One region of the Microcella indica genome, then DNA from elsewhere that is predicted to be linked to it. Evidence: predicted binding sites of a transcription regulator. Region 1 holds the regulator's gene; each other region holds the start of a gene.
The links. The regulator LexA, encoded in region 1, represses DNA repair genes until DNA is damaged. The targets are predictions, from matches to a motif close to TCGAACANNTGTTCGA.
Positions count from the first base shown of each region.

Region 2: HUJ41_RS08290 (HNH endonuclease signature motif containing protein) is a predicted target of LexA. The motif match lies at 1,412-1,427, and genes of this name have one in related genera.
Region 3: HUJ41_RS10195 (HNH endonuclease signature motif containing protein) is a predicted target of LexA. The motif match lies at 3,781-3,796, and genes of this name have one in related genera.

Region 1 covers NZ_CP058670.1:1,584,026-1,589,571, reverse strand. The annotation lists gene HUJ41_RS07755 (class I SAM-dependent methyltransferase) at 1-486, opposite strand, end outside; gene hflX (GTPase HflX) at 530-2,110, shown strand; gene lexA (transcriptional repressor LexA) at 2,107-2,817, opposite strand; gene HUJ41_RS07740 (LysM peptidoglycan-binding domain-containing protein) at 3,155-3,520, shown strand; gene HUJ41_RS07735 (histidinol-phosphate transaminase) at 3,570-4,646, shown strand; gene hisB (imidazoleglycerol-phosphate dehydratase HisB) at 4,643-5,260, shown strand; gene hisH (imidazole glycerol phosphate synthase subunit HisH) at 5,263-5,546, shown strand, end outside.
Region 2 covers NZ_CP058670.1:1,688,666-1,694,211, forward strand. The annotation lists gene obgE (GTPase ObgE) at 1-204, opposite strand, end outside; gene rpmA (50S ribosomal protein L27) at 372-626, opposite strand; gene rplU (50S ribosomal protein L21) at 645-953, opposite strand; gene HUJ41_RS08290 (HNH endonuclease signature motif containing protein) at 1,467-3,140, shown strand; gene HUJ41_RS08295 (DUF4031 domain-containing protein) at 3,154-3,426, shown strand; gene HUJ41_RS08300 (WD40 repeat domain-containing protein) at 3,437-4,993, opposite strand; gene HUJ41_RS08305 (TIGR03943 family putative permease subunit) at 4,974-5,546, opposite strand, start outside.
Region 3 covers NZ_CP058670.1:2,094,537-2,100,082, reverse strand. The annotation lists gene HUJ41_RS10210 (UDP-glucose dehydrogenase family protein) at 1-485, shown strand, start outside; gene HUJ41_RS10205 (GtrA family protein) at 561-1,025, opposite strand; gene HUJ41_RS10200 (5-(carboxyamino)imidazole ribonucleotide synthase) at 1,105-2,211, shown strand; gene HUJ41_RS10195 (HNH endonuclease signature motif containing protein) at 2,268-3,761, opposite strand; gene purE (5-(carboxyamino)imidazole ribonucleotide mutase) at 4,232-4,750, shown strand; gene HUJ41_RS10185 (LCP family protein) at 4,764-5,546, shown strand, end outside.

The DNA.
Region 1 (5,546 bases):
GACGACGAGCCAGGCGGAGGCATCGTCGTCGAGGCGGGGAACCCAGTGCTCGAGCATCCCGTGCAATTCGTTCTTGCCGACGCGGATGGGCGGGTTCGACCAGATGCACGAGAAGCGCACGTCATCGGGCACCTGCTCGGGCCGCACTGGCGTGATGTTCGTGAGGCCGAGCCGGGCGGCGTTGCGGCGTGTGAGGTCGAGGGAGCGCTCGTTGACGTCGACCGCCCACACCGTCGCCTCGGGGGAGCGCAGGGCGAGGCTCAGGGCGATCGGCCCCCAGCCGCACCCGAGGTCGAGCACGTGGCCGGTCGTGGGCGGGGGAGGCACGGAGGTGAGCAGCACGCGGGTGCCCGCATCGAGAGCGCGCGGGCTGAAGACGCCGCCGGCCGTGACCACCTCGACCTCGCGGTCGGCGAGCGTGACGCTGAGCGGAGAGAGCACGAGTTCGCCGCGCGGCTGATCGCTGAAGTAGTGGTCGGCCGCCATGACACCAGAATCTACCGAAGTAACGCGAGTACAGTGAGCGACGATGACCGAGACAGACCCGCAGAACCCGGCTTCCGAGGCCGGCGATACTTCCGCGCCGCGCGATGCGGGGGCGGATGCTGTGGCGCGCGTCCTGGCGAACGCCGACTCGCACGCCCGCTCGGTGACGCTGCACGGCGGCCGTGCCGCCGCCCTGCAGGTCGACAACGACTACGCGCACGACCGCGACGGCGACCAGTTCGACCGCGAGGATCGTGCGGCCCTGCGCCGCGTCGGCGGCCTCTCCACCGAGCTCGAAGACGTCACCGAGGTCGAGTACCGGCAGCTGCGGCTCGAGAACGTCATCCTCATCGGCATCTACGCGCAGGGCGCCCTCGACGAGGCCGAGAACTCGTTGCGCGAGCTCGCCGCCCTCGCCGAGACCGCGGGCGCCGTCGTGCTCGACGGCCTGCTGCAGCGCCGACCGAACCCCGACCCGAGCACCTACCTCGGCAAGGGCAAGGCCGCCGAGCTCGGCCTCATCGTCAAGGAGCTCGGCGCCGACACCGTCATCGCCGACACCGAGCTCGCCCCCAGTCAGCGGCGCGCCCTCGAAGACGTCGTGAAGGTCAAGGTCATCGACCGCACCGCCGTCATCCTCGACATCTTCAGCCAGCACGCCAAGAGCCGCGAGGGCAAGGCGCAGGTCGAGCTCGCGCAGCTCGAGTACCTGCTGCCGCGCCTGCGCGGCTGGGGCGAGTCGATGTCGCGCCAGGCCGGTGGCCAGGTCGGCGGCGCCGGGGCCGGCATGGGTAGCCGTGGCCCGGGTGAGACGAAGATCGAGCTCGACCGCCGCCGCATCCACACCCGCATGTCGAAGCTGCGCCGCCAGATCAAGGGCTTCGCGCCCGCTCGTGCCGCCAAGCGCGCCAACCGCGACCGCTTCGCGGTGCCGAGCGTCGCGATCGCCGGGTACACGAACGCCGGCAAGTCGAGCCTGCTCAACCGCCTCACGCGCGCGGGCGTGCTCGTCGAGAACGCGCTCTTCGCCACCCTCGACCCGACCGTGCGCAAGACGACGACGCCCGAGGGCCGGCCCTACACGCTCGCCGACACGGTCGGCTTCGTGCGCAACCTGCCGCACCAGCTCGTCGAGGCCTTCCGCTCGACGCTCGAGGAGGTCGCCGACAGCGACGTCATCGTGCACGTCATCGACGGCGCCCACCCAGACCCCGCTGCGCAGCTCGCGACTGTACGGGACGTCATCGGTGAGGTGGATGCGCGCCATCTTCCCGAGATCGTCGCCATCAACAAGAGCGACCTCCTGGACGACGACGCGCGCCTCCTGCTGCGCGGCCTCGTGCCCGGCGCGGTCTTCGTCTCCGCCAAGACGGGGGAGGGGGTCGACGAGCTGCGCGCGCGCATCGCCGAGACCCTGCCCGACCCCGAGGTCGAGGTGACCGCGGTCGTGCCGTACGACCGGGGCGACCTCGTCTCGCTCGTGCACGAGCGCGGCCGTGTGCTCGAGACTTCCTACGAGGAGGAGGGCACGCGCGTGCACGCCCTCGTGAACTCGGGTCTGGCGGCGCAGCTCGAGCCGTTCACGACAACCGCGGTACCGACCGCGACGGCGGGAGCCCGCTAGACCTTGCGCATGACGCTGACGACCTTGCCGAGGATCGTCGCGTGGTCGCCGAGGATCGGCTCGAAGGCCGAGTTGCGGGGCAGCAACCAGGTGTGGCCGTCGCGCTGCTTGAAGACCTTCACGGTCGCCTCGTTGTCGAGCATGGCGGCGACGATCTCGCCGTTCTCGGCGGTGTTCTGCTGGCGCACGACGACCCAGTCGCCGTCGCAGATGGCGGCGTCGATCATCGAGTCGCCGACGACGGTGAGCATGAAGAGCTCGCCCTTGCCGACGAGCTGGCGGGGGAGCGGCACGACCTCCTCCACCATCTGATCGGCGGTGATCGGGATGCCCGCGGCGATGCGCCCGACGAGGGGCACCATGGCGGCGTCGCCGACGGAGGGGCTCGTCGAGACCGGGGTGTCGATCGTGATGGTCGTGTCGGGCTCGAGGTCGATGAGCACTTCGAGGGCGCGCGGCCGGTTCGGGTCGCGGCGCAGGTAGCCGCTGAGCTCGAGTTGGCCGAGCTGGTGGGCGACGCTCGAGAGCGAGGAGAGCCCGACGGCCTCGCCGATCTCGCGCATGCTCGGCGGGTAGCCCCGGCTCGCGACCGAGGACTGGATGAACCCGAGGATGGCGCGCTGCTTGTCGCTCAGCGTCGTGCGGCGGCGCGTGCCGGGCGCGGCGGCGCTCGGTGCCGTGCTGATGTCGACGGTCTCGTCGGCCATGGGGTTCTCCCTCGTCTCGTGTCGAGTGCCCGCCGTCACTGCCGGTGTGACCAATGTCGGTGGTCTGCCGTTGACTGCACTCGAACCCTCGAAACTCTATCCACGAGTGGGGTGCAACTCAAACATCTGTTCGAGTGTGTCGCCCGATTCGTGGAGAAAAAAGGCCGGGGGCTTGAAAGTGTGTTCGATCGAAGGTATGTTCGGAACACAGGTTCGTACCCGCGTCTCCCGGCCGAGATCGGGTACCTGCCCCGGCAGCTCCCCCGCTGCCGGGGCACCTGCACCCCCCACCAGGCCCAGTTGTCAGCCAGGCCCACTTGTCAGAAGGAGAACGGCGATGAGCTCCATCACTTACGGCACCGGCACCTACGACGGTGGCTTCGCGCTCCCGGTTGCGCGCACCCGCCTGCGTCTCACGCGCCGCGGCCGCGCGGTCATCGCCGTGCTCGTCTCGCTGCCTCTCGTCATCGCGCTCGTCATGCTCGCCCTCAACGGTGGGGGAGCGACGGCGACCTCAGGGCTCGAGCAGTCGACGACGGTGACCGTCCAGGCGGGCCAGTCGCTGTGGTCTCTCGCCGGCACTCTCGCCCCCGAGGCGAACCCTGCCGACGTCGTCGCCGACATCCTCGCGATCAACGGCCTCGACTCCGCGAGCGTCCAGCCCGGCCAGGTGCTCATCGTTCCCGAGCGCTACGCGGGCTGAGGCTCCGACCGCGGGCCGAGCCCCGCTCACGCCCGTCTACGATGGGCGAGTGACGAGCCTCGACGACCTTCCGATCCGCGACGACCTGCGCGGGCAGTCCCCCTACGGAGCCCCGCAGAAGCCCGTGCGCATCGCTCTCAACGTCAACGAGAACACGCACCCGATTCCCGAGGTCGTCGTCGCGCACGTGACTGCCGCGGTCGAGCACGCGCTGCGCTCGGTCAACCGGTACCCCGACCGCGAGTTCACGACGCTGCGCGAGCACCTCGCCGCCTACCTGGGCGAGGGAGTCGAGCGCGAGCAGGTGTGGGCCGCGAACGGCTCCAACGAGGTCATCCAGCAGCTGCTGCAGGCCTTCGGCGGTCCGGGCCGCCGCGTGCTCGGCTTCCCGCCCACCTACTCGATGCACTCGATCATCGCGTCGAGCACGGGCACCGAGTGGGTCACGGCGGAGCGCGACGACGAGTTCCGCCTGAGCCCCGCCACCGCCGTCGCGGCCGTCGAACGGCTCGACCCCGACATCGTCTTCCTCTGCACCCCCAACAACCCGACGGGCACGCCCATCGGCCTCGACACGATCGAGGCGGTCTGCGCCGTCGCGCGCGGCATCGTGATCGTCGACGAGGCCTACGCCGAGTTCCTGCCCGAAGGCGAGCCGAGCGCGCTGAGCCTGCTGCCGGGCCGCCCGCGCCTCGTCGTCTCCCGCACCATGAGCAAGGCGTTCGCCTTCGCGGGCGCCCGCCTGGGCTACCTCGCCGCCGATCCCGCCGTCGTGGATGCTCTGCGCCTCGTCCGCCTGCCCTACCACCTCTCCGCGCTCACGCAGGCGGCCGCAGTGGCGGCGCTGCAGCACGCACCGCTCATGCTCGAGACGGTGGACGCGATCCGGGCCCAGCGCGATCGGCTCGTCGTCGAGCTCGCCGCGCTCGGCTACGCGCCCCACGCGAGCGGCGCGAACTTCGTGCTGTTCGGGGGAGTCGACGACCCGCAGGCGACGTTCCAGTACCTGCTCGAGCACGACATCCTCATCCGCGACGTCGGTCTGCCCGGCCACCTCCGGGTCACGGCGGGCACGCCCGAGGAGACGACCGAGTTCCTCGAGGTGCTCGGTAGGATGAAGCAGTGAGCACTCCCGCCAGTACGCCCCGAGTCGCCGAGCTGCGGCGCGAGACGAGCGAGTCGAGCATCGAGCTGCGCGTCGACCTCGACGGCACCGGCCGTTCGTCGATCGCGACGACCGTGCCCTTCTTCGACCACATGCTCACGGCTCTCGCCAAGCACTCCCTCCTCGATCTCGACGTGACCGCCCACGGCGACACCGACATCGACGTGCACCACACGGTGGAAGACACGGGCATCGTGCTCGGCACGGCGATCGGCCAGGCGCTCGGCGACAAGGCCGGCATCGCGCGCTTCGGCGACGCCCTCGTGCCGCTCGACGAAGCGCTCGCGCAGGCCGTCGTCGACGTGAGCGGTCGCCCCTACCTCGTGCACTCGGGCGAGCCCGCGGGCTTCGAGCACCACCTCATCGGCGGCCACTTCACGGGCTCCATGGTGCGCCACGTCTTCGAGGCGATCACGATGCACGCGGGCCTCACCGTGCACCTCACCGTGCTCGCCGGTCGCGACCCGCACCACATCGCCGAGGCCGAGTTCAAGGCGTTCGCACGCGCTCTGCGCCAGGCGGTGCAGCGCGACGACCGCGTGCGCGGCGTGCCCTCCACCAAGGGAGCGCTCTAGCCGTGACCTCCCCCCTCGTGGTCGTGCTCGACTACGGCTCGGGCAATGTGCACTCGGCGGTCAAGGCCGTCGAGGCCGCCGGCGCGCGCGTCGAGCTCTCCGCTGACCGTGCACGCGTCATGGCCGCCGACGGCCTCCTGGTTCCCGGCGTGGGAGCCTTCCGGGCGGTCATGGACGCTCTGCGCGCGGTCCGCGGCGACGAGCTCGTCGACCGGCGCCTCGCGGGGGGCCGCGCGGTCATGGGCATCTGCGTCGGCCAGCAGATCATGTTCGAGCGCGGTGAGGA
Region 2 (5,546 bases), 100 kb from region 1:
GCTCGAGCGGTGCGGGCGCCGGTGGTACGGCAGCAGCGTGGTCTCCTGGCTCGACGCGACCAGGACGATGTCGCCGCCGTCGCCGCCGTTGCCGCCGTCGGGGCCGGCGAGCGGCTTGAATTTCTCGCGGCGCACCGACACGCAGCCGTGTCCGCCGTGACCGGCGGTGAGGTGGAGGGTGACGCGGTCGACGAACGTCGCCATGAGCGCGAACCTCCTGAGGTTGGGTGCTCGATCCCCGTCTCAGGTGATCGGGGGTGCCGAGCGGAGTGGTGCTGCGGGGCCGGTACGGCCCCTAACGGAAGAATGGGCGGGCCGAAGCCCGCCCATCCTCACCGAAGCTGTGTTCTGCGTGTCGAACCTGAATCAGATCAGGCGCTCGCCACGATGTTGACGACCTTGCGGCGGCCCTTGGCGCCGAACTCGACAGCGCCTGCCTCGAGGGCGAACAGGGTGTCGTCACCGCCACGACCGACGCCGGCGCCGGGGTGGAAGTGCGTGCCGCGCTGGCGGACGATGATCTCGCCGGCCTTCACGACCTGGCCGCCGAAACGCTTCACACCCAGGTACTGGGGGTTCGAGTCGCGGCCGTTACGGGTGGACGATGCGCCCTTTTTGTGTGCCATGTCTTCTCGCGACCCTTCTTACTTGATGCCGGTGATCTTGACGCGGGTCAGGTCAGCGCGGAAACCCTGGCGCTTCTTGTACCCGGTCTTGTTCTTGAACTTCTGGATGACGATCTTCGGGCCGCGCAGGTCGCTGATGACCTCGGCCGTGACCGTGATCTTCGCGAGCTTCTTCGCGTCGGTCGTGACCGTGTCACCGTCGACGTGCAGGACGGGGGTCAGCTGGATCGTGCCGTCCTCGCCCGCCTTGACGCGGTCGAGCACGACGACCGTGCCCACCTCAACCTTTTCCTGCCGCCCACCGGCGCGCACAACTGCGTAGACCACTGTTTACCCTTAATTCTCGTCGAAGAGATGAAGCTGAAGAATGCGGTGACCCACGCGGGCTCAGCCCAGCGCACACCAACGGTCAAGAATAGCCGACGCGAGGATGGGCGGTCAAACTGGCGGGCGTGCGCGGGGGTGGGCGGGCGTGGGCGCTGCGGGCGGCCCGGGTGCGGTCGCGCGGATGCAGCGGTGTGGTCACTGCGTGGTCGCTGCGTGCCCGCCTGCGCGTGCTCGCGTGGACTGACCTTGCTCGCCCCGCAGCCGCGCTCGTGCCTGAACGTACTGACCTTCCACGCTCCGCGGCCGCGCTCGTGCCTGAACGGACACTCCTGCCCCGACCCGCCTGCGCACGCGTGGCCAGGGGTCCGCACGCGCCCGCCTGAATCCACGCTCCTCCCCACCTGCGCTCGCGCCATGGCTCTCCCCTCTTCCCGCATCCGCGCTGCGCGTGTCGGTTGTCGAATGTATGTTCGCATCACGAACCGGCACCCGCCACTGCGAAGGGAGGCGACCATGACCACCATGACAATGCTCGCGCCGCCCAAGCGCAAGCCCGCGGACGTGGCCGCGCCGGCCGTCCTGGCCGCGCACGCGGACGTGGCCGCGCACGCCGACGTTGCAGGTGCCGGCGCAGGTGCCGGTGCCGGCGCAGGTGCCGGTGCCGGCGCAGGTGCCGGTGCCGGTACCTGCGCCGGTGCATCCCAGGCTCCTCGCCCGTCCCCGGCATCGGGTGCGCAGGACGTCACCGGCGCGATGGACCGAACGATCGCGCACGACGTCACCGGCGCGCTCACCGCCGCCGTGGATGCTCTCTCCAGCGTTCCCCGAGACCTCGAGCCGTATCGCGCCCTCGATGACGACAAGCTCGTGCGCCTCACGCGTCTCGCGGCCGACGAGGTGCGCCTGGCGCAACTGCACGTCTCGCTTCTCGCCGGAGAGATCGCCCGACGCTCCGCACCCGAGCTCGGCCACGCAGGTCTCGCGCAGCGCACCGGGCACCGCACGCCCGAGGAGATGGTGCGCGTCACGACCGGCACCCGCGTCGCCGATGCCCGCACCGCCGTCCGCGTCGGCACGACGGTCGGCGCCGAAACGCCCACACCGCTGGGCGACGCCGTCTTGTCAGGTCGCGTCAGTGTCGCCGTCGCCGACGCCGTACGCACCGGCCTCGGCCGGCCGACCAGCACGATGAGCGAGACCGATCTCGACGCGGCCGCCGAACGTCTTCTGCCCCGACTGGACGGGCTCGACGCCGACCGCGCCGCACGCGAGGCACGCACCGTGCGCGACGCACTCGACCTCGACGGCATCGCCGACCGCGAAGAAGCACGCCGACAGCAGCGCTCCTTCCGACTCGGCCGCCGACCCGACGGCATGGGCTACGCCCACTGGATCCTCGACCCCGAATCCTTCGCCCTCGTCAGCGACGTCTACGACCGCATCACCTCACCCCGACGCCACGAGCCGCGATTCCAGAGCGACACCGAGCGAGAACATGATGCCCAGGAGGCCGCGCATCCCGCCTTCGACGACGACCGCACCCCCCAGCAGCGCGCCAGCGACACCATCGCCGAACTCCTTCGCCAGGGAGCCGCCGCCGACACCAGCCAACTCCTCGGCGACGAACCGGTCGGGGTGCGCATGATCATCGCCGCCCGCACCCTCGAGGAGCGCCGCGGCCAAGGCTGGATCGAAGGCCACCCCGACGCCATCTCCGTCGCCACCATCGAGCGCCGCGCGTGCACCGCCGGCACCATCACCCTCACCGTCGACGGACACCCCGACAACGCCGGCCAACCCCTCAACCTCGGCCGCGAACGCCGCCTGTTCACCCGCGCACAACGCCTCGCCCTCGCCGCCCGCGACGGCGGCTGCCGCTGGCCCGGCTGCCAACGCCCACCCTCCTGGTGCGAAGCCCACCACATCCACCACTGGCACCGCGACCACGGCACCACCGACATCGCCGACGGAATCCTCCTCTGCCGCCACCACCACCTCCTCGCCCACAACAACGGATGGGAAATCGAACGCGCCGGCCCCACCTACCGACTCATCCCACCACCAGGCCCACCCCACAGCCCGCCCGGCGATCTTCGAAGAGACACGCCCGCTGAGCCGATCGACATGCCCAGCCGCAGCCCCGCACTGCAGGACGCCCTCCGTGCCTCAGCACCGGCGCGCGCATAAACTCGGTCGCACTATGGCTGTGCTCATCGACGACCCCATCTGGCCCGCCCACGGGCGGCTCTGGGGGCACCTCGTGAGCGACACATCCCTCGACGAGCTGCACGCGTTCGCGCGCGACGCCGGCATACCCGAGCGCGGGTTCGACCACGACCACTACGACTACCCCGACGAACGCCGCGACGCCCTCATCGCCCAAGGTGCTGTGCCCGTCACCGGCAAAGAGCTCGTCGCCCGCCTCACCGCCTCCGGCCTGCGGGTGAGCCAGCGCCAGAAGCGCGGGCTCTGACACCATCCCCCTACCAGACCGGCGCGAAGCCCTCGAGGCTGCGCACGAGCGCACCCGTCTCGATGTCGATGATCTGCAGGGTGATCGACGTCGGGCGCGGATTGACCCGGCGACCGTCGGGGTCGGCGTCCTCGACCGACGGCGTCACCTCGATCGCCACGTACTGGTCGTTGGGCGACACCGACAGTGCGCCGATGCTGCCACGGTCGTCGATCGTGCGCGCTAGCTGCCGCGACTCCCCCGAACCGTCGTCGACGACGACAACGATCGCGAACGACCCACCGGACGCGTCGGGCACGGCCACCTTCTGCACCCAGCGCTCATCGCTCAGCAGCACCGTCTCACCGCCGAACACCACCTCTCCCTCGAACAAGGACGGGTTCAGGCGTGTCTCCTCCCCCGACTCGAGGTCGAGGAACAGCCCGCCGAACGAATCCGACCCGCTCACGCGCGTGCCATCCGTGGAGAGGTTCCACACCGTCGGCAACTGATCCACGGGCAATACCAGCTCGGGCGCGAGCAGGTCGATGCGCAGGAGCGACTGGTCGAGGGCGTGCACGAGCAGGCTCGATCCGCCGGGCAGGAATGCCGCGTCGAGCGCTCGCACCGGCTCGCCGTCGAGACCCTCCAGCAGCCTCACCTCCCGATCCCCCGCCAGATCGACGTACGCGAGCGCACTCGAGAACTGCGGCGTGCCCTCGTCGACGACCTCGGTGAGCACGAGCCCGAGCAGCGTGCCCTCCTGCGGTGCGATGATGCGATCGACTCGGGCCCCCTCGGGCAGGCGCACGGTCTCCGCATCCCCCGACTCGGTCAGCACCGACTCGAGAACGCTCGCACCGGTGCCGGGGGCGGAGGCGTCCGAGGCCGCGTCGGACGAACCGGTCCCGCCCGCCCCGGCATCGCGCGCGACGACGAGCACGCCCTCGACCGGCGCGAAAGCCTGGATGCCCGGCGCAGCGTGCACGACCTCGCCGCGACCCGTGCCGCTCACCTCGGCGCGCAGAATCTCGTCCTGCGTCTCTCCGCGGTCCAGGTACAGCACGCTCGCGCCCGCGGTCTCGAAAGCATGCGAGAACGTCGACACAGCATCGCGGCTGCGCGCCGCGACGTCGCTCACCGTGACCGTGTACTCGGTGTCGTAGCGCAGGCGCTCGTCGAATTGCACGACCAGCAGGTCGTCCTGCACCGTGACCGTCACGTCGGTCTGCGGAGAGACCGCCACCTGCGAGGCATCGACGTCGCGCAGCGGCTGATTGGCGAACATGCGCAGCTGCTGACCGGACTGCTCCGTCGCCCGCTGCGGGTCGACCTGCGCGGTCGTGAGCTTCGGGCCCTGCAGCGCACCCAGCAGGAGAAACACCGCGGCAACCGCTCCGAGCACACCGGAGACGATCCAGAACGTGCGCTGGAAGCGCTGCAGCTCGCGCTGCTCACGCAGCCGACGGCCCGCCTCGGCCGCGCGGCGCGTACCCTCGCCCTCCGGGTGCACGCCGCCGTGCCGCGTCGGTTCGCCCTGCCCGTCGGGGTGGCGCGGTTCGCCCTGCTCAGAAGAGGTAGGGCTCACGCGGCTGCTCCACAGAGTCGACGGTGTCGGGGATCACGGCCACCGGCTGCAGGCTGCTCGAGCTCGGATTGCTCGCGAACTCCCCCGAGACGCTCACCCAGCTGTCTGGCTCGAACGTCGCAGCCCAGTCGGGCAGGTGCACGGGCACCCCGAGCGGCTGGGCGTCCACCGCACAGCAGGTCACGACGAAGCGCGAGACGTAGAACACGTTCTCGGGGTCGTCCTCGTCGGCGATGACGAAACCGACGAGGTCGGTGACGGGCTTGTCGGCGAAGAACGACAGGTCGCTCGTCTGCCGCAGAATGGCGGCCCACTCCCGCACCGTGAATCGTGCGATCGACGCCTCATCGGCGGTCGCGGCCGCCGCGAGGCTCTCCTCGTCGCCCCCCGCGGTCGCGTTCATCTCCCTCTGGTCGGCCGTCGCCGTGCTGAGCGACGCCGGCGGCACGAGCACCATGCCGAGCGTGAAGAGCCCCGCGACGGCGGCCGCGGTGAGCCCGAGCGCGCGCTGCGAGCGGCGCGGTGGCGGAGCATCCTCGTCATCGTGATCGCG
Region 3 (5,546 bases), 510 kb from region 1:
AGGAGCTCGGCGTCGGCCACTCGCTCGCCTTCCTCGCCGACGTCGATGACGTGAACCTGCGCCGCCGTCAGCGAGTCGTCGACCTCGTCACCGAGAACCTCGGGGGCGACCTCACGGGCAAGGCCGTCACCGTGCTGGGCTTGGCGTTCAAGCCCGAGTCGGACGACGTGCGCGACTCGCCCGCCCTGGATGTGGCGCAGCGGCTGGTCGACGCGGGCGCGGTCGTGCGAGCCACCGACCCGGAGGCGATCGAGACGGCGCGCCGCATTCGTCCGCACCTCGACTACGTGGAGAGCATCCAGGAGGCGGTCTCGGGCGCCGACGCGATCGTCGTCGTGACGGAGTGGCACCAGTTCCGTGAACTCGACCCGGTCGAGGTCGCGGGGTGGGCGCGGGGGCGCATCGTCGTCGACGGTCGCAACTGCTTGGACGCGTCGAACTGGCGCTCGGCCGGCTGGACCTACGCGGGTCTCGGCCGCCCCTAGCGCGGCCGCCCCGCGCCTGGCCGCCCCGCGCCTGGCCGCCCCGCGCCCGGCCGCCCCGCGCCTGGCCCAGGGTGGCTACACGGCCTCGTGCTCGGGTGCCGCTGGCCGGGCCACGGGGCGCCGCGGGTCGAACACCCACGTGCGGTAGAGCACGAAGCGGAAGGCGCTGCCGAGCGCGAGCCCGATGACGTTCGAGGCGATGTTGTCGGCGAGCAGGCTCGTGTAGCCGAGCACGTAGCGTGAGACGACGAGGCACCCGACGGCGATGAGCAGTCCTCCGACGCTCACGAGCGCGAATTCGAGGCTCTCGCGCATCGCGGGCCGACGCCGTTCGAGGCGGAAGCTCCAGTAGCGGCTGCCGATCCAGTTGACGGCGATCGCCACCGAGGTGGAGATCACTTTCGCGATGACGGGGCCTTCGGCGATGACCTCGGGGCTGAGCACGGTGACGCGCAGCAGGTTGAACAGCGCGATGTCGACGATGAGCCCGACGATCCCGACCGCCCCGAATCGGGCGAGTTGGCCCACCAGTATCGGCATCGGGTCTCGTTTCGTCGTTGCGCTCGCTCGCGATCGGACAGAATGGGGAGCGAGCGAATTCGCAGTCTAGAGGAGTGCCATGCCCGTCGTCGGCGTCATCGGTGGTGGTCAGCTCGCGCGCATGATGATTCCGCCCGCGGTCGCGCTCGGCGTCGAGGTGCGCGTGCTGGCGGAGGCTGCCGACTCGTCGGCCCGACTCGCCGCGACGGTCGTGGGCGACTACCGCGATACCGAGACGGTGCTCGACTTCGCGCGCGGGTGCGACGCGATCACCTTCGACCACGAGCACGTTCCGCAGGAGGTGCTGCGCGCTCTCGTTGAGGCCGGCGCCGCGGTGCGGCCGGGCCCGGATGCTCTGCTCTACGCGCAGGACAAGCTCGCCATGCGCGCTCGCCTCGCCGAGTTGGGCGTGCCGATGCCTGATTGGGCGCGAGTGTCGTCGTCGGCCGAACTGGCCGCGTTCCTCGACGATCACGGTGGCCGCGCCGTCGTGAAGACTCCCCGCGGCGGCTACGACGGCAAGGGTGTGCGCGTTGTCGACGAGTCGAGTGCGGCCGACGACTGGCTCGCGTCGGGGCCGGTGCTCGTGGAAGAGCTCGTGCCGTTTCGACGCGAGCTCGCGCAACTGGTCGCGCGCCGGCCGAGCGGCGAGGTGCGCCCCTGGCCCGTCGTGGAGACGGTGCAGCAGAAAGGGGTGTGTGCGGAGGTCTTCGCTCCAGCGCCGCACACGACGGAGGCGGTCGAGCGCGCGGCGGCAGAGATCGCAACGACCGTCGCCCACGGCCTCGACGTGACGGGAGTGCTCGCCGTCGAGCTGTTCGAGACGACGAACGGGCGGGTGCTCGTCAACGAGTTGGCGATGCGCCCGCACAACAGCGGGCACTTCTCGATCGAGGGGTCGGTGACGAGCCAGTTCGAGCAGCACGTGCGCGCGGTGCTCGACTGGCCGCTCGGCGACACCGAGCTGCGGGCGCCGGCGACGGTCATGATCAACGTGTTCGGGGCGCTGCCCGAAGATCAGATCGTGGCGTCGCTCGCGCACCAGCCGAGCGTGAAGGTGCACGCCTACGGCAAGGGACCGCGGGCAGGCCGGAAGGCGGGCCACGTGACGGCGCTCGGGGACGACCTCGACGAGACGGTGTACCGGGCGAGGGCGGCGGCGGCCCACTTCGAGTTCGAGGGGTGACCGTCGCGGCGCCCCGAGCCTCGCGCAGGGTGACCTGACCGGCGTCGAGTTTGGGTTCATCCTGCACGCACCGGGGTCGGCCGCACGGCTCGACGCAGCGGCTCGCTGCGGCTCGGCAGGTCGAGCGGCGTCTGCTGCGCGTCGTGGGTGGGCGGCGGGATCGCCTCGTAGCGTTCGCCGGGCGGCTCGTCGGCGCGCGCCGGTCGTCGACGGATGCGCCAGCCATTGTTGTGCACGAGCAAGTGGTGGTGGCGACACAACAGGACTCCGTCGGCGACATCGGTGCGGCCGTGGTCGCTGTGCCAGGGGTTGATGTGGTGCGCCTCGGTCCACGACGGCGGCCGTTCGCACCCCGCCCACCGGCAACCGCCGTCGCGCGCCGCGAGGGCGATGCGCTGCCGCCGTGTGAAGTGCCGTCGCGTGCGGCCCACGTCGAGCGGCTGACCCGTGCCGGAGATCAGGATCGGGGTGTGGGTGCCCGTGCAGAGCATCCGCTCCACGGTGGGGAGTGACAGCGGCGCCGTCTGGCCCTCTACGGTCGCGACGCCCGTTCCGCCACGCAGATCGTCGGCGGTGACGAGCACGCGCACGGACGGCGCGCCCGAGCCGAGCAGCTGCGAGGAGTCGGCGTCGGCGCCGGCGACGAGGAGGGCGAGGAACGCGTCGGAGGCGTACTGCTCGGGCGTGCGCTCGTCGTCGCGGATGCGCTGCGCAAGTGCCGCATCGCGCTCGCCCACGAAGGTGGGGCCGCCGCGTCGAGGCGACGTCGCGCGGTCGAAGAGGTCGGTGACGACGGCCGCCGACTCCGGGTCGAGCAACCATGAGGCGCGGGTCATGCCGTCGGGCAGCCGGTGCAGGCGCAGCGACCGCGCCGATCGACGTTCGGCCTCCCGTTCCGCCACACCCTCGGCGTCGAGCTCATCCCGCAGGCCGCGAGCGCGCCGGTACAGACGATCAGCGTCGAGCGTGGACGCCTCGGCGAGCAGCGCGTCGACAGCCCCGCGCAGCACCTCGCCCGTGACGGCCGCCGTCGGCTGCCCGAGCCCCGAACGGATCGCCTGCAGCGCGGCAAGGGAGAGTGACCCCCGGCGCACCGGCTGCACGAGACCCTGCGCCCACGCGGGCAGAGGCGGCATCCCTTCCGGAAGCTCGAGAGCGGCCACACCCAGACCCCGGTCGTCGGCGTCATCGCCCCCGCCCGGCCCCGCCGCATGGGCTGCTTCCGCTGCGAGCAGCAGGACCCCTGCCTGCACGGCATCGCGCGCGTCGCGCTGCGTGCTGCCGGTCGCGACGCGCACGAGCTCGTCGGCGGTGCGGTGACCGCGCCGCTGCGCGAGCCCGGAGTGCGCGAGCGAGGGTGCCGAGCGCCGCGCGACTTCGGCGGCGTAGAGCGAGATGCGGGCATCCAGAATGCGCCGAACCGCGGAAGCCTCCGAGAGTGCGGCGACCAGCTCGTCGTCGGGAAGTCCGGCGAGCGGCGCAACCGAATCCGGGGCGCTCTCCAGGGCGCTCCGTGCCGCCGAGATGGCGGTCGTGAGGGACTCAGTCATGGAACCCACTCTCTCGTAATCGAACTAGTGTTCGATACAGGAGGGTGCAATTTTTGGACGACTCATCGCGTCCGCCGGATGTGGAGGAGGGGCGGCACTGGAGGGGGCGGGAGCCGGCACGGAGGGGAGGGGGCGGGAGCCGGCACGGGCACGGTGCGTAGCGCCAACAGAGATCGCAGGCTCACGTGCAGAGGCGCGGGATCATACGGGCGGGCGGGACGGGCACCGCGAGAAGGCACGCTGCCAGCGGGCCGCGCGGCCGCATCACCACACACCGCGCCCGCGGCGCGCGGGCCCCGTGCCCGACCCCGCGCCCGCCCCGCACCTACGATTGACCCGTGACCACGCCAGACCCCGCCGACGCCACCACCGGCGACACCCCAGCCTCCGGCGACACCGCCACGAGCAACACCGCCACGAGCGACAACACCACCACGAGCGCCCCCACCACCCCGCGCGTCGCGGTAGTCATGGGCTCCGACTCCGACTGGCCCGTCATGGAGGCAGCCGCTGAGGCCCTCGAGCAGTTCGGCATCGGCGTCGAGGTGCACGTGCTGAGCGCGCACCGCACTCCTGACGCGATGATCGCGTACGGTCGCGCGGCGGCCGGCAAGGGCATCCGGGTCATCATCGCGGGCGCGGGCGGCGCCGCCCACCTGCCGGGCATGATCGCGAGCGTGACGACGCTGCCGGTGATCGGCGTTCCCGTTCCTCTGAAGACTCTCGACGGCCTCGACAGCCTGTTGAGCATCGTGCAGATGCCGGCGGGAATCCCGGTGGCGACGGTGTCGATCGGCGGCGGCCGCAATGCGGGCATTCTGGCGGCCCGCATCATCGGATCCCACGACCCGCGCGTGGCGGAGGCGATCGCCGCGTTCGCCCGCGACCTCGAGAGCACGGTCGGCGCGAAGAACGAGGCGCTGAAGAGCACGGTAGCCAACCGCGCGCCCAGCACCAGCAGCAGCACGCCGACCACCCTGGCCCCCTAGGCGCGCCCGCCCCGTGACGCTCACCTCCCCGCTCCGGCATCCAGACACCCGGGATGCTGCGCTCATGACCCGCCGCGCCTGGTGGCTGCTCGGCCTGAACCTGCTGATCCCGGGCACGGCCCAGCTGCTCGCGGGCAGCCGTCGGTGGGGTCGGTTCGCGGTGGCGTCGACGTTCACGCTGTGGGCGGTGGCGCTCGCGGCGGGCATCCTGTTCGTCGCCGCCCGCCCGGTGGCGCTGACGATCGCGACGAACGTGGTCGTGCTGTGGCTGGCTCAGGCGGCGCTCGTCTTCTACGCGCTGCTGTGGCTGGTGACGACTCTGAACGCGTTCACGCTGCTGCGTCTGGTACGCACGGTTCCGGCGGCGCGCGGCTGGCTGGCGGCGCTGACGGCGGTGACGATCGTGGTGGCGACGGGCGGGGCGGCCTACGCCGCGTATCTGACGGGCGTGGGTCGGGATGCTCTGGGCGCCGTCTTCGCGGGCGGCGGCATCGTCGAGCCGATCGACGGGCGGTACACGGTGCTGCTGCTCGGCGGCGATGCGGGCCCGGACCGTCTGGGCCTGCGGCCCGACAGCATCACGCTGGCGAGCATCGACGCGTCGAGCGGCGCTGTGTCGCTCATCGGTATTCCGCGCAACCTGTACGACGCGCCAGTTCCCCCGGAGTCGCCGCTGTACGAGGCGTGGCCGAACGGCTTCGACTGCGGCGACGACTGCTTGATCAGCTACCTGTACCCGTGGGCGGAGGAACGCCCGGAGCTGTATCCGACGGCGGCGGCGACCGGGTCGAGCCCG